DNA from 2 places in the Gottfriedia sp. NPDC056225 genome. Region 1 is predicted to be linked to the other one. Evidence: a T-box and tRNA genes for the amino acid it is inferred to sense, from the RefSeq annotation. Region 1 holds a T-box; the other holds one or more tRNA genes.
What was found. A T-box is a leader RNA that pairs with one kind of tRNA and senses whether it is charged. The one in region 1 lies ahead of metG (methionine--tRNA ligase), so its partner is inferred to be a tRNA-Met.
Positions count from the first base shown of each region.

Region 2: it has a tRNA-Met gene. The T-box ahead of metG (methionine--tRNA ligase) is inferred to sense a tRNA for this amino acid. The anticodon was not compared.

Region 1 is NZ_JBHJTJ010000005.1:136,129-147,229, reverse strand. It holds gene ACFCYN_RS06125 (PhzF family phenazine biosynthesis protein) at 1-387, opposite strand, end outside; gene ACFCYN_RS06120 (hypothetical protein) at 609-1,082, shown strand; gene metG (methionine--tRNA ligase) at 1,357-2,994, opposite strand; T-box leader at 3,052-3,318, opposite strand; gene ACFCYN_RS06110 (pentapeptide repeat-containing protein) at 3,528-4,001, shown strand; gene ACFCYN_RS06105 (DUF2935 domain-containing protein) at 4,071-4,889, opposite strand; gene ACFCYN_RS06100 (FAD-dependent oxidoreductase) at 5,061-5,624, opposite strand; gene ACFCYN_RS06095 (DoxX family protein) at 5,720-6,094, opposite strand; gene ACFCYN_RS06090 (arylamine N-acetyltransferase family protein) at 6,390-7,166, opposite strand; gene ACFCYN_RS06085 (GNAT family N-acetyltransferase) at 7,256-7,672, opposite strand; gene ACFCYN_RS06080 (hypothetical protein) at 7,712-8,002, opposite strand; gene ACFCYN_RS06075 (SRPBCC family protein) at 8,541-8,993, shown strand; gene ACFCYN_RS06070 (hypothetical protein) at 9,031-9,324, shown strand; gene ACFCYN_RS06065 (GNAT family N-acetyltransferase) at 9,497-9,955, opposite strand; gene ACFCYN_RS06060 (AraC family transcriptional regulator) at 10,203-11,075, opposite strand.
Region 2 is NZ_JBHJTJ010000014.1:94,799-105,899, forward strand. It holds gene ACFCYN_RS11765 (peptidoglycan D,D-transpeptidase FtsI family protein) at 1-1,382, opposite strand, end outside; gene ACFCYN_RS11770 (MFS transporter) at 1,492-2,709, opposite strand; gene ACFCYN_RS11775 (hypothetical protein) at 3,090-3,239, shown strand; gene ACFCYN_RS11780 (superoxide dismutase) at 3,383-3,991, opposite strand; tRNA gene ACFCYN_RS11785 (tRNA-Ser) at 4,199-4,288, opposite strand; tRNA gene ACFCYN_RS11790 (tRNA-Met) at 4,301-4,377, opposite strand; tRNA gene ACFCYN_RS11795 (tRNA-Asn) at 4,390-4,464, opposite strand; gene ACFCYN_RS11800 (DUF1189 domain-containing protein) at 4,854-5,612, shown strand; gene ACFCYN_RS11805 (hypothetical protein) at 5,722-6,054, shown strand; gene ispG (flavodoxin-dependent (E)-4-hydroxy-3-methylbut-2-enyl-diphosphate synthase) at 6,170-7,270, shown strand; gene ACFCYN_RS11815 (sulfate/molybdate ABC transporter ATP-binding protein) at 7,867-8,940, opposite strand; gene cysW (sulfate ABC transporter permease subunit CysW) at 8,952-9,833, opposite strand; gene cysT (sulfate ABC transporter permease subunit CysT) at 9,835-10,665, opposite strand; gene ACFCYN_RS11830 (sulfate ABC transporter substrate-binding protein) at 10,786-11,101, opposite strand, start outside.

The sequences.
Region 1 (11,101 bases):
TTCTTCAAACTCTGGAGCTTTTTGTTGCATTGTAATAGAAATTTCACTATTAGACTGACAAATCGTAATTGGTAAAATTCCAGCTCTTGTTTCAATTGTTAATGCATTTTTAAATTCAATTATTCCTTTTGTAACTAACGCATATATTACAGCCATTGTTCCGTGCCCACATAAATCCATTTCATGGCCCGGTGTAAAATAACGTATTTTAAAATCAGCAACATCGGATTTTAAGAGAAAAGAAGTTTCATTAAATCCTACTTGTTTTGCAATATCTTGCATTTCGCTCTCCGTCAGAAAATCTCCATCTAAAACAACCCCAGCTGGATTTCCTTTATTAGGTATTTTACTAAAGGCATCATAGTGATATACAGTAATGTTTTTCATTTTTCCACCTCAATTAATTACTATTATTCATTAATTATATATTTTCTGACATCAATCGAAAAATAGAAAGTCCTTGTAAAGAAATATTAGTTGCATGTATGACCTTCGTTTAGTTCAACAAAATTACAATTTCGTAAATCTATGATTATAAATTTTCCCAATATTTTTAATGTTAATATTTTGATAAAATGTAATTAATCTTACAACTTTTGGAGGAATATATGTCATTATTCATTACAGCTTTCGGTATAAAGTTTCTAGTATGTATTTTGTTTACGCTAATCTGCTTCTTAATTGCATGGCCTGTAGGATTGTATTTTAAATACAAAGATGCACAAAAAATGAAAGAAGTATTACGCGATCAGCCACTTAATAGACGGAAATACTGGTTAAAGCAATTTTTAAAGTTAAGTTTATCGATTTTGGCTTTTTATGTTATCTCTTTTATCATTGCAATTTATTTTAAAATGTCTTTCTCATCAACAGCACCATTTGTTGGACTTTTCTCTCTATTAATCATGCTGTATATTAAATTCGCCCCACGCACAACTGGTGAAGCGACACCTGATGTTGACGGTTGGTATAAAACATCTATTATCATCGACCCTGATGAATATTTTACTTCAACAGGTGCAACAATTATTTTTGGATCATTTATTTTTACTGCTTTTGAATTTATAAATGTTCTTTATTAAAAACTTTAAATGATTAATCTGAAAGAAGAGCATTGCTGCTCTTCTTTTTTAGATTGGTGAAAAATGAGTTTGAAATTAAAGTCCAACATTTCATAGTTAAGAAAAGTGGTTATGGTGGAATTAAATTAAGGCCTGATATGAGTGTGTAATTTTCATATTCACGCATTTTGCGATTGAATGAACCCTTCATAAGTATCTTCAATTTATTTTTAAAAATAAACTAGGTTTGATTTCAACACTCTGGAAAGAAGAGCATTACGGCTCTTCTTTTCCTTCATATAGTAGATTCATTTATTAATCGCTCTAGTTCTTCATCTATTCTGCTAATATCAATTCTTTCAAATAGAGGTTTCACATCGTTTAATTTTACTAAATTAGAAGATATTTCATTCCATTCAAAGCTTGGTATATTTAACATTTCTTTTATTTCATTACTAGAAAACGGTAGAAATGGATGTAAAATTTGCGCTAAATTGGAAATTGCATAAATACAACTTGCCATTGTATTATGACACTCTACGGGACTCTCTTTGACTTGCTTCCAAGGCTGAGCTTCATCAAAGTATTTGTTTGCAGATCGGATAAACTCAAAAATTTCCTCTAATGCTTTTTTGAAATTAGTCGCTTCAATATGTGAGCCTACAATCTTGTAAAGTCTTGTAATCCCTAAACGAATTGTTTTGTCTATTTCTCCCTCTAGGACCTCTCCATTATAGTATTTTTCAATGAACTTTAATGTGCGGTTTATAAAATTACCGTATGCTCCAAGCAATTCACTATTATGACTGTATATAAATTCCCTCCAAGAAAAATCAGTGTCACGATTTTCCGGTGCATTCATTGTTAAAAAATAACGGATTGAATCTGGGTGATATTTTTTGATTATATCCGGGACCCACACTGCCCAGTTTTTACTAGTAGATAATTTTTTCTTCTCAAGTGTTAAATATTCATTAGAAACGATATGGGTTGGAAGCGCCTCTTTCTTAAGACCAATTAAAATTGATGGCCAAATGATTGTATGGAATGGAATATTGTCTTTTCCGTGAATATAATAAGATCTTGTTTCTTTATTCCAAAAGTTTGCATCATCTTTATTGGTTATACTTGCCCATTGTTTACTTGCTGAATAATATCCAGACACTGCTTCGATCCATACATAAATTTTCTTCTGTTCATATCCTTTAACTGGTACGCTTACTCCGTTTGGTAAATCTCTCGAAACGGCTCGGTCATGGAGTCCTTCGTTTAAATAACGCTCAGTTAATTGGATCGCATTTGAACGCCAGTTTCCGTTTTCTTTAGAAAAATTATAATATTCCTTTAGTTCATCTTGTAATTTGCTTAATGAAAAATAAAAATGCTCTGTCTTTTTAACAGATGGAGGATTACCACATAGTTTACAAGTTTTATTTAATAAATCTAAAGGATCTAAAATCGCAGAACAAAAATCACACTGATCTCCACGAGCATGCTGACCACAATTTGGACATGTTCCTTCAACATATCGGTCTGGGAGAAACTGTTGATATTCTTCACAATAGCATTGTTCAATCTCCTTTTTATAAATTAATCCATTTTGCAATAAATTTAGAAAAATGTCTTGAACGGTTTTATGATGATGTTCTGCGTCCGTTCTTGTATAACAATCATAGGTAAATCCCAATGCTCTAAAATTATTTTCGAATTCATTGTGGTAACGATCTGCAATTTCTTTATAAGTCACTTTTTCTTGTTTTGCTTTAATTGCAATTGGTGTTCCATTACAATCACTTCCTGAAACATACAACACATTCGCCTTTTTTAATCGATAATATCGAGCTAGAATATCACCGGGCAATAAAGCAGCAATATGACCTAAATGCAAGGAACCATTTGCATAAGGCCAAGCTCCACCAATAAAAATATCCATATATAATTCCTCCTAATGTTTATAAAATACAAAAAAACCTCGCCCCTATCTTTAACAGATAAGGACGAGGTTTAAAATCCACGTGGTACCACCTTAGTTCACAACGTATTTGCATACAATTGTCTTTACAAGTACGAGCATGGTTGCTGATACTGTGACTTTGATAACAAGTGCCAACTCTTGTCGCAGCCTACTAATAATTAGTTTACGTTCAGTACGAAGCTCCGAGGCCATTTTTCAAATGAGTATTCATGCTTCTTTTCAGCTACCAAAGCTCTCTGTAAAAAATAACTCCATTCTACTTTTCCTCTTCATTGCCTATATTTAGATGTTAAAAAGATTTTATATAAATGATATTGGAAAGTCAAACTATTTATGAAGAATGTTAAGTTTCTATCTATATCATATTTGATGCAGATTAAAAGTTGATTCATTTACTAAGTTTTTTGTCGAAACAATCATTATTATGTGTGAAGGGATTTTAAAATGAAAGTTAAATATATTCAATAATCAATGTTTTAGGAGGAGAAATCATGTCTAACTGGAAGACTGCATTATTTGAATTACAAAAAACAGATATGTCATTTTCGACGTTTAAAGAGGTAAAAGCTGAGCACTTAGATTTCAATAATGTAAGCTTGGCTAATTCAAAATTTACAAATGCCAATATGAGAAATTTAGAATTGAATGATGTGAATTTATTTGGTACCCAAATAACTGATGTCAATTTATCTAATTCGAAAATACAAAATGGTAATTTAAGAGATTTAGTCATTGATCACGTTCATTTGGCTGGCACAAGCTTTCGTAACATTGTTGTTCCTGAAGATCTTAATCATGATAATCAATCAAATTCTATTAAATTTGAAAAATGCAATCTAACAAATACCCAGTTTACAGACTGTGATTTGAGTAATATCGAAATTAGTAATTGTAATCTGACGGGGATGAAAGTAAATGGAATCTTAATTGAAGATTTACTAAATAGTTTTAGCGAAAGAAAATAATTTTTTCTATATTAAAAGAGGCTATCTCAAAAGTTCATCAACTTTAGAGATAGCCTTTTTTTTCTTTATTTAATGGTCGTCCAGAACGACATTTCTGTTGGTATTTCCTGTTAACTGCGCCTCAAACATATCAATTATATGCATAAATCGATCCGCTTCTCTAAATACATGATCTGCAAGTAGTGGATGAATAATACTTTTAATTCGGCAAGCTTCAATTAAATCGCGAGCCGTTTTCTTAAACTCTCTAAGCGATTTTACTGAAACACGGTTTTCATTAAGGAATTGATCAAGTATCGGGACGGTTTCCGATTGCGGTCTCATTGATTCTAAGTCTACAGCCTGGTATAAAAGTTGGTCGAAATCATGGCTAAATTCTCTGGCTTGATCGACTAATTTTCTTTCTGATGGATCTAAAAGATGTCCAATAAATTTTGCATGGTCTGCCATAATTCTTAAAAAGAAAACATTCTCTTGTATAATTGCAGCTGGTAGCGGCTGAAGTTGACCATTATTCAATTCGGTTAAGCGATTTGCGAAATATGCTGCTTCTCTGCTAGTATGGTCAACTAATAAAGGAAAGTTATTACCCGTTATTTTACAAGTAAGAAGTAAATTAAGAATTTTCCTCTTATATGCCCAAATCATCGAAGCTGACTGATGTACCTCATTATTAAACTGTTTAATTTGCTGAGGATCCGTTTGTACTGAAAATGATTGTGCTTTATTTCCAATCGTATCAAACACATTATAAAAATGGTCTGCCTCTTGAATTAACTCTGTATCATCACAATTGAACCCTAGTTTAAGAAAAAGGGAATGCTCTTTCATGATCCTCGACCAGAACAGTATCTCATCCAAGGACCGCGCTACAAACGCATCTGACATCAGGACCCCTCCTAACTCTATTTCACTTCCCTTTCTAATATATTGATATTACAATTAAATATTACCTTTACATCTTATTAAAGTGGAATTGTCTACTAGATTCCTATAACGATAAAATTTCATAAAAAAAGCATTACTTCAAATCGAAGCAATGCAATATATTTCCATTCATTATGATTTCAAAATATCATGGTCAACGTAACGATTACCATTTAACTGGCTAATGACATTAATCGCAACTTTTGCTCCGTCACCTGCCGTAATAATTGTGTGCACGCTCGAGCCAGCAACAGTACCCGCTGCCCATATTCCATCAATATTTGTTTTACCTGTTGAATCAACATCAAATATAGTCTTAATGCGCGGTTCTGTACCAGACTTTGTATTTAGCCCAATTTTTTCAGCTAATTCAACACTTAAGCCTGTAGCTAAAATAACTTGCTTCCCTTCATAAGTAGCCGTTTCAGTTTCAATAGTGAATGAATTTTCTGTTGGAACTATGTTTTGCACAGTTCCCTGAATAATTTCACCACCAAATTTTCTAACTTGATTTTTTCCTGTTTCGACTAAATCTGGGCCAGTAATTTCTGATACCCCATAGTGATTTTCAATCCATGCTTTTTTCGTGATACTTTTGTCATTATCTAGGACTAAAGTTTTTTTACCAGCTTTTGCTGCAAATAAAGCAGCACTTGCTCCTGCAGGTCCGGCGCCAATAACTACGATCTCATACATTTTCAAATCGCTCCCTTTTACAGATAAGATTGATTTAGTACAGTAATACTAATTCTGCCGGCGCCTTATTTATCCCTGCAAGAATAAATAACAAATTATTTAAATCCTGGGAAATTAGAGAGATCCGAATAATTAATCCATAATAGTACAAATCCAATAATGCCTAATAATAATATTGTAAAAGTTTGTTTAAACGAATCTTTCACTCGAATATGTGCAATTATTCCACCGATTGCTACAACTCCTAATAATAATCCACCAGCTGGGATCCAACTTGCTTCCCAAAATCCAATGATTAATGAAGCTACACCAATCAATTCCACTAATCCAGTAATGACTCTAAACCACTGTGGTAATTTCAGATGATTAAAGCTTTCAACACTTGAACTAGAACCAAAAACTTTACCAAACCCAGCAATCAAAAACATAAGAGCTAATAAAATTTGTAATATAGTTGATAAAATATCCACTTTTTATCACCCCTTTGCTTAATATATATGCAATTTTAAAAAGAACATATTACTTTAAAATACTTATTTCACTTAAAATTTTGATTAGAACGTTTATTAAAATTGTAAAATATTGTTAAAACCATCGATTAAACTTGCTTTCATTTTGATAATTACAAATTGAAAAAGCTCATTTTAAGCAAAATAAAAAAGCAGTTTTACCTGCTTTGTTATTTCATTATTAAATTATTTAACTACGTTTTTAGCCTAAAAAAGTAATAAGCAAATTTAAACGCTAATACTTATCTACAATTATTTAAAGCCCAAAATGCTGTTTCGCTAATTCCTTATATCTTATTTCGTCAATATCCTCTTTTGTCACTACTCCGTTAATCCATTGAGTAAATGAGCTATTCGTTAATGTTTTATTCCCTTCAGCTGTAAGTTGAGTAATTAAAGGATTTTTATTAAATGGAGATTCCTTATGCTCAGCAATGATTGTTTGGATCTCATTAAATTCAGATACATCCGAAATTATGTCATTTGAATCAAAGGCGTAACCAATTCTCCAATTAGAATCTTTATGCTTTAGCTTTAATAACAATACATAATCCCCATATTCAGTGTCCTTTTTCTCGATTCGGAATTCACCATTACTCGAACTGATCATCTCTCCAGTTAAGGGTACTGCTCTTAAAGGGAGATTTGCGCCAAATCCTGTATCGACTAAATACGTTTCTTCATTATGCGTTAAAAGGATTGTGACATGTGTTCTTCCAAATGTAGGATATTTTTGAGTTACATTGTCATACACAACACCTCTTGATAACCTAACGTTAAAACCATTTTCTAGTAAAAATAAATATAATAAAGAATTCAATTCATAGCAAAGTCCGCCCTCATTTTTTACTAATAATTTGATTATTAAATTCTCTCGTGTAATTCCTTGAGTTTTATTTTTCATAATATAAAGATTTTCAAAAGGAATATTTTTTGCTGTCTTTTCGAGAATTAAATCTAAATGACTAAAACTAAGTTCTTCTTGAATTTGTAATCCAATTCTTTTTCGAAACAATAAGTTAAACTCATTCATTAATTGTCCCTCCATCTCATAAATCTCTTTCATTAATATTATCATTTAAGGTAACAAAAAAATAATAAGCCATTTATGCGGCTTATCATTTATAGTCTCTTTTCAAAATAATATTGATTATGTCCGTTTGGATGATCTTCAATCACTCCAAAAACTTTAAATCCATGATTCTTATAAAACTCTGGAGCTTGGAAACTAAAAGTATCTACTTTAATAAGACGGCAATCTTTTTCTATCGCAAATTCTTCCATTTGTTTGATTAACTTGCTACCAAAACCTTCGTGCCTATAATCTTCTGATACCCATAAAAATTCGATCGATAAATGATGCCAGTATATTCTACCAGTAATCCCCCCAACTATATCCTCCTGATCATTTCTAATGACAAAGCTTATATTTTCAGACAGCACATTTTTCTCATCTGGTAGGTTATTAGAATTATATTCAATTACTTTTTTTCTTATAAAATCACTATCTTCTTGCACCCATTGTTTTACTATTTTCATCATTTTTTCTCCTATTATATCTATATACTTTTTGATAAATTACTGACTTAATACTGCATAACCAAGCCATCCTACTAGAAGATAATTTGGTGAAATTAAAAGAAGCAAATATTTTGTTTTATATTTTTTATGCATCTGAAGTGCTGCCAATAAATATAAAAGCGGAAATATTATTCCCCATATAAAAAAAAGCGGTGTTGCTGCTAAATAAAGTGACATTGGTGTGAATAAAATTGTTGTAATAATTAGTAGAGAAGGTTTCTTTACTATTAATGCTACTATCGATAAAAAAATAGAGACAATTGTAAATGGCCAAAATAAGATCAGCATATTTACCTCCTAAAAAGTACTTTCTATAAAGATATCTATATTCCTTTTGAAGTTTAGTCATTCTTAATCAAGAATTGGACATAAAAAAATAAAACCTCCAAAAATTAGAAGGCTTTAATTTTCAAAACATGGTATAATCTTCCAAAAAGGAGTGGGTTAATTATGCATGGTGACGCATTTTATTCTCTTTTTGCACTCATACCACTTATTATTTACGTCGCACCAATCGTTTTTATTATTTGGTTTTTATTAAAATTCCTAAAGCTCCAGCAGGAGAAAAATCAAATTCTTAAAAGTATTTCCGATAAGCTTGATAACTTTACTAACAATCATTCAGAATCTTAAAGAGCATTTTGCTCTTTTTTTTTGCTTTGTAAAAAAAATTTCAAAATGGATGATAGCTGCTTCGGTAGTTTTTTTATGCAAGTAATTGGCATATTAGTTGAAAAAGGAAAAATAGAGGAATATATAAGTATTTCAAGTATTTGTATGTGTATGTGGTGTATTTTCACTGAATAATGGTATTGGAGGATTTTATATGAATCATATTACTACGCCTGACCTTTCATCTAGACCCTTTGGTTTAATCGTTGAACGATTAATGGAATCATCCCCAAATTTACTATATAGAGCGTGGACGAATCAGTTTGATCGTTGGTGTGCAACTCCTGGTACAGTGCTAATGACAGATAAAGTCAATACGGTTTTCTTTTTCGAGACTTATTTTGAAGGAAAACGTCATCCACATTACGGAAGATTTCTAAGACTCGTACCTGATCGTCTTGTAGAGTTGACATGGGTTACTGGAGATGGAGGAACAAAGGGTGTTGAAACTGTTGTAACAGTAGAAATTGAGCCTAATGGCAACGGTACTCGATTGCGACTCACACATAAGGGTTTTCCAGATGAAGAAACAAAAAATGGACACGAAAATGCTTGGGGCTTTGCACTTGAGCACTTGGATAAGAAGATGTTGGAAAAAATAATTTAAACTAGTACTCTTATTGGAATGAAAGGAGTTAATAGTCATGGAATTGACTAATGCACAGCTATCGGCAATAGAATACATTACTAATTATTCTAGGAACTTTAAAAGTGATGCTAAAGCAACAATTAAGCACATTCTTCAAATGTTAAATGTCTCAAGTAATTTATATGAAAATGCAGTCGAAAAGCTAAAGGCTCATGCTAAAGTTGCTCTTCATTTTCATATAGCATTTGAAGATGACAGTGGAGAAACATATTTTTTTATTTTTCATGAAGAATCAAATGAGGATTATTTAATTCATAAAGATAAACTATTATCAATCACAAATAATTAAACCTTATACAACTAATCAGTCCGTTAGTTGTATAAGGTTTAAAATGGCTGTTAATTACCTGTGAATCTTATCAAAAGGTATATAAAGAATATAATAACCACTAATATAATCATAGGAATGCAGCCTATTTTTGATATACCATTTAAGTCTTAGTTACATAAGGATTATTTATTTATTTATGGTTAATATCTAAAACTACTGCCATTTCTTTACCAAATCGGTCTCCATGATCAATGAATCCTAAACTTGAATATAAATTATGTGCTCCTAGGTTTTCAGGATGATAGCCTACAACAATTTTTTTTGCATTTGGTAGTTTAGCAATTTCATCGATCATTAACTGAGTCGCCTTTTTACCTATGCCTTCTTGTTGAAAGTTCTTATCAACCATTATTCTATATATCCAATAGCCATCAAGCTCTTCCTCAGTAGTATTAAACATTAAAAATCCAACTGTATTGCCTTCAAATTGAATAGCAAATGGCTTTAGTGAAGATTCAAATTTCGATTGAGCAATCGAGATTGCAGTTGGTTCGATGTAACTCTTTTGATCTTCAGATACCTCTAATTGACAGCATTTATACCAGTTTTCTGAATTTAACTCCACAAGTTCTATGTTTTTATCCTGCATAATTTCTCCTTCGTTTCAGTTGTTTGAGCAGGACTTGCTCTAATTATAATTTTAACAAATATTCCCAATATTTAGTTGTGACATTTATCCTAGTTCAACTAATCTGCCATATACTAAAACAAAAATAGAGTCACCGAAGCAACTCAAGTAATTGAACTACGCAGTCCTTTAGTTAAATAAGAGTTCCAAAGGTTGTCTAATTAGACAACCTTTTCTAGTTCAAAATCAACAATTTAATTTAAAGCGTCTATTTTTTCGAAATCGGAATCCATATCTCACTTTTAAAGGTTGGTGAAGTTATGTCCTTATGCTCATTCCATAAAATTTCGGGGCCTTCTACTTGTTGGTAATTTGATGAAGGAAACCATTCTGAATAAATTCTTCCCCATACTTCTTGTAATGCTTCTGGGAACTTTCCAACTGCTTCGAATACTGCCCATGTAGATGCAGTTACCTCAAGTTGTATGAATTCGTCCGGACACTTATTTGTTGTGGCAACACCAATATAATGATCAAGTTCTCCATTTTCTTCCATCCTACTTTCAGAAAAATTTGTTGATGCGCTTATAATGCCATTTGGCTCAACGTTTGCGAGTTCTTTTAATTGAGTGATTTTATCCATCGTTAAACCTTTCCACATCGAAGCAATTTCCGGATTAACTCCATTAAAAATAATCGGAACTCGCTTTTTTATACCTACGATTCGAAAAGCTTCCTTTTCTTCAATTCGATAGTTCATTTCATTTCCCCCTTTAATTGATAATTGGAAGGTCATTCGTGGAAATGCTTTAAGTGAACTGCCATTAACTTTCGCTTCTGAAGGAGTTATTCCATGTAGATTTTGAAATGCTCTCGTAAACGAATCCGGAGAATTGTATCCGTATTTTAAAGCAAGATCAATTATTTTTGTGTTATGTTCTTTCAGTTCAAATGCTGCTAGTGTAAGACGGCGACGACGAATATATTCCGACAGTGAAATTCCAGCAAGAAACGAAAACATTCTTTTAAAATGATACTCGGAACAAAAAGCCCTCCTAGAAATTTCTTTATAATCAATAGTACTTGTGAGATTTTCTTCAATATATACTAGTGCATCATTCATATTCTTAAGCAAATCCATTTCACTACCTCCTTTATCAATAGAAT
Region 2 (11,101 bases), on a different contig from region 1:
GCCATTGCTGTTCGGAACATATAAACGTTTGAAGATCTTTTTAACGCATCTAAATCATTAATCCATCCCATATTACTATAAGATGATTTGATAGGTGTCCCTGCAATTTTAATCGGTGTATCGAATTGTCTTTGTCCAGGAACAATCGCTCCTGTTTGAAAACCTGTTAAAAGCGTTGCACCTTTTACTGTCGAACCCATCTCGTAAGATGAAGTAAGATTGCCTGTTGCATAGTCAATAACTTTATTTCTTCCTGTCTTTTTATCTTTAACAATTTGTTTACCTGACATCGCTAGAATTTCACCCGTATTCGGATTAATCATTGTAACGAATGCTCGGTCCAAATATTTACCATTTGAAGTTGCTTTTGCTTGTAAAAGCCTATTTTTTACAATTTCATCAACCTTACCTTGAAGCTCCATATCAATTGATAGTACTAAATCACTACCAGGTTCCCCTTCAGTAATCACCTTCGTATCAACAACATTTCCATTTGAATCAATAACATTTTGAGCTTTACCTTTTGTACCTCGTAAAACATCTTCATACTGCTTTTCGATATAACTTTTTCCGACACGATCATTACGATCATAGCCACGTGCTAAATAATAATCTACATTCTGAGCAGGTAAACCCTCTTTTTCAGAAGTAATATTACCTAAAATTGTGCGGAACGTATCACCGTAAACGTATTTTCTTTCCCAATTTGTTGTTACATCTACACCAGGAAGCTCGTCCAAATGTTCACTAACAGTTGCATATTCTTTTTCAGTAACTCCCTCACTTTTAATTGTTTGTGGAGTTAATGCATAACCTACGCTCATTTGCTTGTAAATTGCAAGGATTTGCAAGTCATTTGGACTAAACGAATTCATGTCAGCTTCTGTAATTTTATCAAGTTGTAAATTATAGTAAGCTTTGTTATATGCAGCATCATCATCTTTATTTTGAGCCTTTAGATCTTTATCTTCTTGTTTTGATACTAGTGTTTTTGCGTCTTCAGGATTTTTTAGTAACCAAAAATCCTTTCGATCTCTTTCAGTTATTTTATTAGTTGGCATCTTAATAAAAGTTTTTAACTTAGTAGCCATTTGTAATAGTTCACCAGACGTCGTACCTTTTTTCCTTGTATACGTGATTGTACGTAAAGGCTTATTATCTACTACAACCTTACCATTACGATCTAGAATTTTCCCCCTTGGTACAGCTTGATCGACGGTCATATTTTCTGTTCGCTCTAATTCTGATTTATAGTCTTCACCTTTTACAATTTGTACAACACCTAATCTTAGAATTAAAAAGGAAAATAGTACAAATACAAGGAAAAATAGAGTATTCAGTCGTGTGGGTAATGTAATTTTATATTTCTTAGGTTTATTCATCTTTTCTCCTCTTTTTTCTACCATTGCTTTCATTACGCGTATTATTATTTTATTGAATTGGAAACAGATTTACAGATATACTTTTGACAATTTAGTGAACTATCTTGTATTAAGCATGGTTAAATTCTAATTTCCTCATTACGAAATAGACCAAAAAGTGTCCTGTACCAAATAAACACATTAACAATGGAATAACTTGTTTCGCTGGAAACAATATAGTACAAACAATGAATACTGCAATTGAAAACATTCTACCACTATTCAAATAAACTTCACGTATCACTATATATTCCACTCGATATTCCCTGGCCTTATACGATTTTCCTATTATATCATATGTTAAAGATAAGTAAGGTACTAAAATGATTGGATACGCCAAAGAAATAATTGCACCATAAATAATCAATAATGAAAAATTAACTTTAAAAGCAATTACGAAAACCGCACTAAATAATAAAAATCCTCCAAGAAATATTGCTTTCATTCTAAAATTTTCTTTTATGATTCGAGTCACAATGTAATAAGTAATAAAGCTGATTAATGATGTTATTAATCCATACTTCCCTAAAGCAAACTCACTTCCAGTTGATAAGAAAATATAGATTGAAATGACAAACATAAAGATCCCTTCACGATTGCCTTGAAAGAAATTGGCATAAGTAACTTGTCGCCAATTCTCATTTAACTTTCTTTCCAAGATGACTCGTTTAATGTTGAACTCACTATCAAGTTCTCTTTTAATTAAAAAACAACTTAAGACAACCGCACAAACAAATAATAAAACTGCAGCCATAAATACAAAGTGATAACCTTTATTTCCAATCATGGAAGAAATGATTGCTCCAGCAATAAACGGCCCAAGCATTCCAGAAAATGAATTAACAAGCCCTAAAAAACCGTTAAAAAATTGCCTAGTCTCAGGCTCAGTCACTTCAAATGTTAATAAATTAAACGCCAAATAATAACAACCATTTCCAACTCCTAAAATAGCTCCGATTAATATCGTTGCTAGCAATGTCTTTGTTTCAAACACTAAAACAACAATATAGAAGATCGCTAAAAAAGAAATACCGATCCTAAGAATCACAACACGATCAACTGTTTTAGCTAATCTACCCGCAATCACGAAAGTCAGAGCTTGAAAAAATGCAATCGCAAATTGATACGAAGCTATCGGTAAATAATCATTTGACTGCTTCCATAAATAAACATTTACAAATGTACTAGATAAAGCTGTTGCCAAAGTAAATAATCCACCGACACTTAATAACAAAACTAAGTCTCTGTTTAGATCGACATCACCTAATAAAAATTTCCACCTACTCATAAAAACTCTCCTTTGTCTCATGAACTAGTTTTCCGAGTAAATGAAAATTTATCCTTTTATTTAACAAATATAAAAGATACTATCCTGAAGATTTAACGATTCGAGGTAAAAATAGATATCGCGCTTGAAAGGATTGGATACTGAGTTACAAATAAAACCGTTGAATCCGAAAAATGAAATCTGGAACCGAAGTGTATGGTTGAAGCTCAAATAAAAATGGGGAACGAGCGATGAATTACTTTACTAATTTTTTAATGTTTTTACTGATAAATGCTAAGTTAGCTGCACACTAATAAACTAATAAGGTTTACTTAAGTAAAATAAGGTATTATATTTGTTGAATAGATTCTCTTTAGAGACAAGAAAAGTAGGTGAACAAAGTGGGAAAATATCAATTAGATTATAAAGGTCAGCAAGCTGTTGCAAAGTTTCATGAAAAACAGACACCTGCCAAATTTGATAAAAAGATGCAACTTGAAAAAATGCGTGCGGAGTATTTGAAAAAAAAGCAAAAACAAACAGATAAATAATTTGAATGAAAACATAGGAAGACTAAAATCTTCCTATTTTTTAGTTCAAAAAGCAATTAAAAAAATTACTGCGACAAATAAAAAAGGGGCCATCCCTATGTCAATTATCCTGACTTTAGGATGACCCCTTCATGTTTTATAAATTATTTAGCAGCTTGGTATAACTCTTCTACTTTTTCCCAGTTTACTACATTCCAGAATGCACCAACATAGTCAGGGCGTTTGTTTTGGTAGCCTAGGTAGTAAGCATGCTCCCAAACATCTAAGCCTAGGATTGGAGTTTTACCTTCCATTAATGGTGAATCTTGGTTAGGTGTGCTAGTTACTTCTAACTCACCATTGTTTACTACTAACCAAGCCCAACCAGAACCGAAACGAGTTAATGCAGCTTGTGTAAATGAAGCTTTTAACTCATCTAGGCTACCGAATTTAGCGTTAATTGCTTCTGCAACTTCACCAACTGGAGTGCCTGTGCCTTCTGGAGTTAATAAAGTCCAGAATAAGCTGTGGTTAGCATGTCCACCACCATTGTTACGTACAGCAGTACGGATACCTTCTGGAAGTGCATCTAAGTTTGAAATTAATTCTTCAATTGAAGAAGCAGCTACTTCTTTGCCTTCTAAAGCAGCGTTCAAGTTAGTTACATATGTATTGTGGTGACGAGTGTGGTGAATGTTCATTGTTTCTTTATCAAAGTGTGGCTCTAATGCATCATAAGCATAAGGTAATTGTGGTAATTCGAATTTTGACATTTTTAAATTCCTCCCAAGGATAATAGTGAATTTCCATTTAAAGTTATCAAATATATTGAAAGATTTCAATAGTAATGCTCAGAAAAGGAAAATAATATAAAAAAGATTTACTTTTATCAGAATTAGATCCAAGGTTTAATAGCAATATTTAATAATCAAAACGAAAAAAGTCTCCAACGATAACGTTGAAGACTTTTTCACTGTTTAAGGAGTAAGAGGGATTCGAACCCCCGCGGGCTGTTACACCCCTGTCGGTTTTCAAGACCGATCCCTTCAGCCGGACTTGGGTATTACTCCATAATAAAATATTGGTAGCGGCGGAGGGAGTCGAACCCACGACCTCACGGGTATGAACCGTACGCTCTAGCCAGCTGAGCTACACCGCCAAATTATATAAATGGCTCCGCAGGTAGGATTCGAACCTACGACCACTCGGTTAACAGCCGAGTGCTCTACCACTGAGCTACTGCGGAATAATTTCCGTTGTCCTTAAGACAATATTTAATATATCATGCCTCTAATTAAACGTCAATGTAATTTTTCACTTTTTTTATTTTTTTTAGATATTAATTTATCTTAATAAACTTTTAGTGTAAATAATATGAATGTGAAGTTTGAAACTGCTCTAAAAGTTCATCTTCCCCACTAATCTTGCACTCCTGTATTTCTCCCCCTAATTCATAGTCCAGGCCAACTTACTATCCTTAATAAAACTTCTGCCCGCTCTTAATCTTACTCTTTTCATTCTAATTAAAGTTTAATATTCATTTTCAAAAAAAAGATTATAATATACAAAATAGCTCTAAAGATACATAATAAATTTCGGGAAGTGAAATAACATTTAATAAGAAAGGATGAGTTTATGAATATATTTAAACAATTTTGGTTTAGTTTATACTCTCCAAAAACAATATCAAGATATAGACTCCAAAAAATCGGTAAAACAATCTTTTTTCTATTCCTACTAGCAATTTTATATACTCTTCCTGGGTTCTTTTCATTGGAAAAAAATGTGAAGCTTCAGGTGAACAATGTTTCTGATTTGCTAAAAGAAAATATTCATACAATTTCTTTAAACAAAGGAACAATAGCCTTAAACGACAATACGCCATTCGAACAAAAGATTGGTGAATATAACTATGCTTTTTATCCAAATGAAACAGTTATGCCTACCAAATTAAAAAATGAACAGTTTGCATTTGTTGTATTAAAAAATAGAATAATCATGAAAAATGATAAAGGCGAGCAAGATTTCCCTTACCCTTCATTAAAATCAAAAGAAATAAATAAAGCGGGCGTTTCAAAATTTATTAAAAATATAAAAGAAGCTCTTCCAGTCATTTTAATCGCGTTATTTTTCCTATATTATTTTGGTTCATGTATCTTCATATTTTTACTTGCGACAATTTTAGCATTTTTAACAACTGTAATTAAGTCGACTAAACACCTACAGTTTAGACAACGCTTTGCAATGGTTTCATATAGCTTAACATTACCTACTGTTATTTATTTCTTACTTAGATTATTCGAAATAAATATTCCATTCCAAACTTTAATTTATATTGTAATTGCAGTTGTTATGTATACATTAACAATTCGAAATTTACCATCAAAAAAATAATCAATTTCCGAAGCGTTTACACGCTTCTTTTTTTATGGACTATTTCCTGGCTTCTTTTTGGAATATTCGGTGTGGACAAGCATATAGTCTACAAAAGGAGTGATTATTAATGAAAAGAATAGCTTTCTTATTCGGTGCATTATTACTTGGATATATAATTTTCTTCGACCTTAACGTAGGAACGATCCCTACTCAACATATTGCTACAGTAGCCAAAGCATCTAAATCAGAAACAAAAACATCCTCACTTCCAAAATATGAAAAAATCCAAGTAAAGAATGGAGATACTGTTTTAGGAATTATCGAAGATCTCAATCCCGATTTTAGCCAACCAATTAGCCAAATTACGAAGGATTTTACAGAGTTAAACGACGGCCTTCTACCGACTAAAATACAAAGTGGAAAATCATATAAATTCCCAATTTACTCTTCACAAAAGTAAATTTTGTGTTATATTTCTTTAGAACCAGTTGATAAAATGAGTAATCATGAAGAAAATATGATAATGTAGAAATATAAAAAATGAAATAAGTTATTTTTGAAGGAGCGAGTTACTCGTGAACGAAATTACACATAGAAGTAAAACACGTGCAGTTAAAGTAGGAAATGTAGTTGTTGGTGGAGCAAATGAGATTTCAATCCAAAGTATGACAACAACAAAAACACACGATGTTGAAGCAACAGTTGCAGAAATTAAACGACTTGAAGAAGCTGGATGTCAGATTGTTCGAGTTGCAGTACCAGATGAAAGAGCAGCTAATGCGATTGCTGATATAAAAAGACAAATTAATATACCACTTGTAGCAGATATTCACTTTGATTATAAATTAGCGCTTAAAGCAATTGAAGGCGGCGTAGATAAAATAAGAATTAATCCAGGTAATATTGGACGTAAAGAAAAAGTTGAAGCAGTTGTAAATGCAGCTAAAGCTAAAGGAATTCCAATACGTATCGGTGTTAATGCTGGTTCTTTAGAAAAACGTATTTTAGAGAAATACGGTTACCCAACTGCTGATGGAATGGTTGAAAGTGCATTACATCATATTAAAATTCTTGAAGACTTAGATTTCCATGACATCATTGTTTCAATGAAAGCATCAGATGTAAATCTTGCAATTGAAGCATATGAAAAAGCATCAAAAGCATTCGATTATCCTTTACACTTAGGTATCACTGAATCAGGTACACTATTTGCTGGTACAGTTAAAAGTGCTGCTGGTTTAGGTGCAATCATAAGTAAAGGGATCGGAAACACAATGCGTATCTCTTTAAGTGCAGACCCAGTTGAAGAAATAAAAGTTGCTAGAGAATTACTTAAATCTTTCGGCTTATCTTCAAACGCTGCAACATTGATTTCTTGCCCTACTTGTGGACGAATCGAAATTGACTTAATTAGTATTGCAAACGATATTGAAGAATATATTTCAACACTAAAAGTACCAATTAAAGTTGCCGTACTAGGATGTGCAGTAAATGGACCTGGTGAAGCACGTGAAGCTGATATTGGAATTGCTGGAGCACGCGGTGAAGGATTACTATTCCGCCACGGGGAAATCGTTCGTAAAGTACCTGAAGCAACAATGGTTGAAGAATTAAAACGTGAAATCGACATTATCGCAAAAGAAAAACTTGCTGAACTAGAAGCAGCAAAAGGCTAAAGAGACAAAGAAACAGTCTCCCCTAGCTTTTAATAACGTTGTAAACAAAGAGGCCTCCTAAGAGTCAGCGTAACTGACAAATAGGAGGCCTCTTTTTTCATATTAAGAAAGACTATGTATAACTGCATCTTCGCCTAAGGCACGATTGGCAGTTTACGTTAATATAAGCCTTTCTAGAATGGGGGTATCTTGTTAGAATTTTATTATTAGAGTGGAATTTATGCTCACCTTATATTGATATTTAATAGATTTCTTCACTTTTTTAAGCAATTTTTTTTAAAAAAGTGCAAATTTATTGATTTTCCATTGTGTGCATCGATCTTTGAACAATTAATTAGATGAAATACCCTAACCGGTATTAGTATTTCCCTATCTAAATTGGGGTCCAACGGAGTTTAATTGCAGTTTCGCTAATTTTATTTGCAGTTTTACTGATTTTATTTGCAGTGTTTCCTTCATTTGCTCTGTTCACAGCTTTATTTGAACTTTCAAGTTTTTATTTGCAGCTAATCTTCATCTCAACTACTCTTCCTCTAAATACTTAGTAGGATGCCCATTTCAAACATTTTGGACACCCTACTGTTTACACGTTCCTACTAGATCGAATAATCCTGAGGGATAAATACCTTTAATTCATTAGGGCGTACAAATACTCGTTCTCCAAGTTGAATATTTAAATCATAAAATAATTCGTTCATTAATTCGATTTCGACATAATCATTTGTGTCTTCTCGAAGGACTTCGACGTATACAATTGGCCCCACTGCATGAATATGAGTAATGATTGCACTTATTGATGTTTGATTTGTTTCAATTTTTTCGATTGATATTTGATGAGGTCGGACATAACCTGTAACTTCTTTATGATCTCTTTCCACTTGCTCCTGTAATGGTATTTCTAGACCACCACTTATTAAATTTCCTTTATTAATCCGTCCATGGAACAAGTTTACTTTTCCAAGAAAATCATAAACAAACGGGCTTGCAGGTGTATGATAAACTTCTTCCGGGGTACCTATTTGCTCAATTGTTCCCCCATTCATAATGACCACTCGGTCGGCAACTTCAAGTGCTTCTTCTTGATCATGTGTTACAAATATGCTTGTAACATTAATTTCGTCATGAAGCTTACGTAACCATCTTCTTAAATCCTTTCTTACTTTTGCATCTAGTGCTCCAAATGGTTCATCTAATAATAATACGCTCGGTTCAACAGCCAAAGCTCTAGCTAATGCGACACGTTGTCGTTGTCCACCTGATAATTGCGAAGGAAATCTTTTGGCAAAGCTTTCTAATTTTACTAAATTTAATAGCTCCATTACTTTCTCATTAATTTTTCGCTTAGTTGGTCGTGTAGCTCTTGGTCTTACATTTAATCCAAATGCAATATTATCAAAAACGGTCATATGCTGAAATAAAGCATAGTGCTGGAAAACAAACCCTACATTCCTTTCCTTTACTTGTAAATTTGCTACATCCTGTTCCTCAAAGAATATTTCCCCATCATCTGGATTCTCTAAGCCAGCAATTATTCGTAGTAATGTTGTTTTTCCAGAACCAGAAGGACCTAATAGTGCTACTAATTCTCCTTTTTTTATATTTAAATCAATTCCTTTTAAAGCAGACTCATTTTCATAACTCTTTAATACATTAGAAACTTTAATTGACATACGATCCTCTCCTATTGTTTCTCTGCCTTCTGTACTTTCCATTCAATAATATTTTTTATCACTAATGTCAGAATCGCAAAAATAGACATAAGTGACGCAACTGTATAGGCTTGTGGAAATTGGTACTCATTATATAAATTTTCTATATGAAGTGGCATCGTAATCGTTTCTCCGCGAATATGTCCAGAAACTACTGATACAGCTCCAAATTCTCCAACCGCTCTTGCATTACATAATATAATGCCATATAAAAGTCCCCATTTAATTTTTGGAAGTGTCACCTTCCAAAAAATATGCCAACCGTTAGCACCTAAAGTTAACGCAGCCTCTTCTTCTGCACTTCCAGTAGCCTGCATAACTGCAATTAATTCTTTCGCAACAAACGGAAGAGTTACAAAGATTGTTGCTAAAACAATTCCTGGGGTTGAAAAAATGACTTTTAAATTGTGCTCTTTTAACCAGCCACCAAATACCCCATTATTCGGACTAAATAAAAGTACAAATAAAAAACCCGTAACAACTGGAGACACAGCAAAAGGTAATTCAATTAAAGTTACCAATAAATTTTTCCCTTTAAAATTAAATTTCGTTGTAGCCCAAGCAATTGAAACTCCAAATATTGCATTAAGTGGTAAGGTAATAATCGTTACAATAAATGTTAATTTAATTGCAGCTAAAGTTTCATCATTTACGATTGTTTCTTTATAAACTCCGAAGCCATCCTGCAATGCTTTTATAAAAATTGAAACTAAAGGAAGAAATAAAAATAGCGCTAAAAATAAAATAACGATACTAGTTAAGATGATTTGAAACGATTTCCCCTTTAATTTAATTCCTTTTTTTGTATGACTATTTAAAGTTAATTTTCTCTCAATATTTAACTCTCTTTCCATTCTAACTCTTACCCCCTTGAACAAATGCCCGATTAGAGTATCGTTGAAAAATACTAATCAATAATAATAGAAGGAAAGAAATAACTAATAATACAACTGCTAGTGCAGTTGCCCCTGCATAATCGTATTGCTCTAATTTTGTCATGATCAATAAAGGGGTTATTTCAGTTTTCATAGGCATATTTCCCGAAATAAATACAACAGACCCATATTCCCCTAAAGACCTCGCAAAAGCTAATGAAAAACCAGTTAACAAGGCTGGTAAGATTCCTGGGAATATTATCTTCCAAAAAATTTGTAAACGGTTTGCGCCTAAACTTGCAGCTGCTTCCTCAACATCTTTATGGAAATTCTCTAGCACAGGTTGCACCATTCTTACTACAAATGGTAATCCAATAAAAGTAAGAGCAATAATAATACCTAAAGGTGTATAAGCTATTTTGAAAGAAAATAGTCTTCCAATCCAACCACTTGGAGAATACAAAGTAGTTAAAGTAATACCGGCTACTGCAGTCGGTAATGCAAATGGTAAATCAATGAAAGCATCTACTATTCTCTTCCCTGGAAAACGATATCGTACAAGCACCCAGGCTACTAATAAACCAAAGACAGCGTTTAAGATCGCAGCAATAAAGGCTGTTCCAAAACTAACTTTATATGACATTAGTACTCTAGGATCGGTTACAATTTTAAAAAATTTAGTCCACCCTATATCAAAAGAGTGTAGAAATAACATCGATATTGGTAAAAAAATAAAAAAACTTATATACAATATTGAAAATCCAAATGTTAAACCGAACCCAGGTAAGATTCTCTTTCTTGTCTTTAGCAAATTTATGTCCACTCCTTAAATGAAAATCAAATAAAGAAGACTTGGACATAGCTCTATAGATGAGCCTCGGTACATCCATGTCCTCTTTATTTTTTAAGTTATCGTTACTCAATTAATCGTTTATTGATAAATTTGGTCAAATATTCCACCATCATTAAAATGCTTCGCTTGTGCCTTACTCCATCCTCCAAAATCTTTATCGATTGTCAACATTGGTATACTAGGATATTGTTTACTATATTTAGCAAGTATTTCTTGATTTCTAGGACGATAGTAATTTTCTGCAATGATTTTTTGACCTTCTTTACTATATAGATAAGATAGATAGGCTTTCGCTACTTTTTCAGTTTTCTTTGCCTTTACATTTTTATCTACGACTGCAACGGGTGGCTCAGCAAGAATACTAATAGATGGATAAACAATTTTATAATTCCCT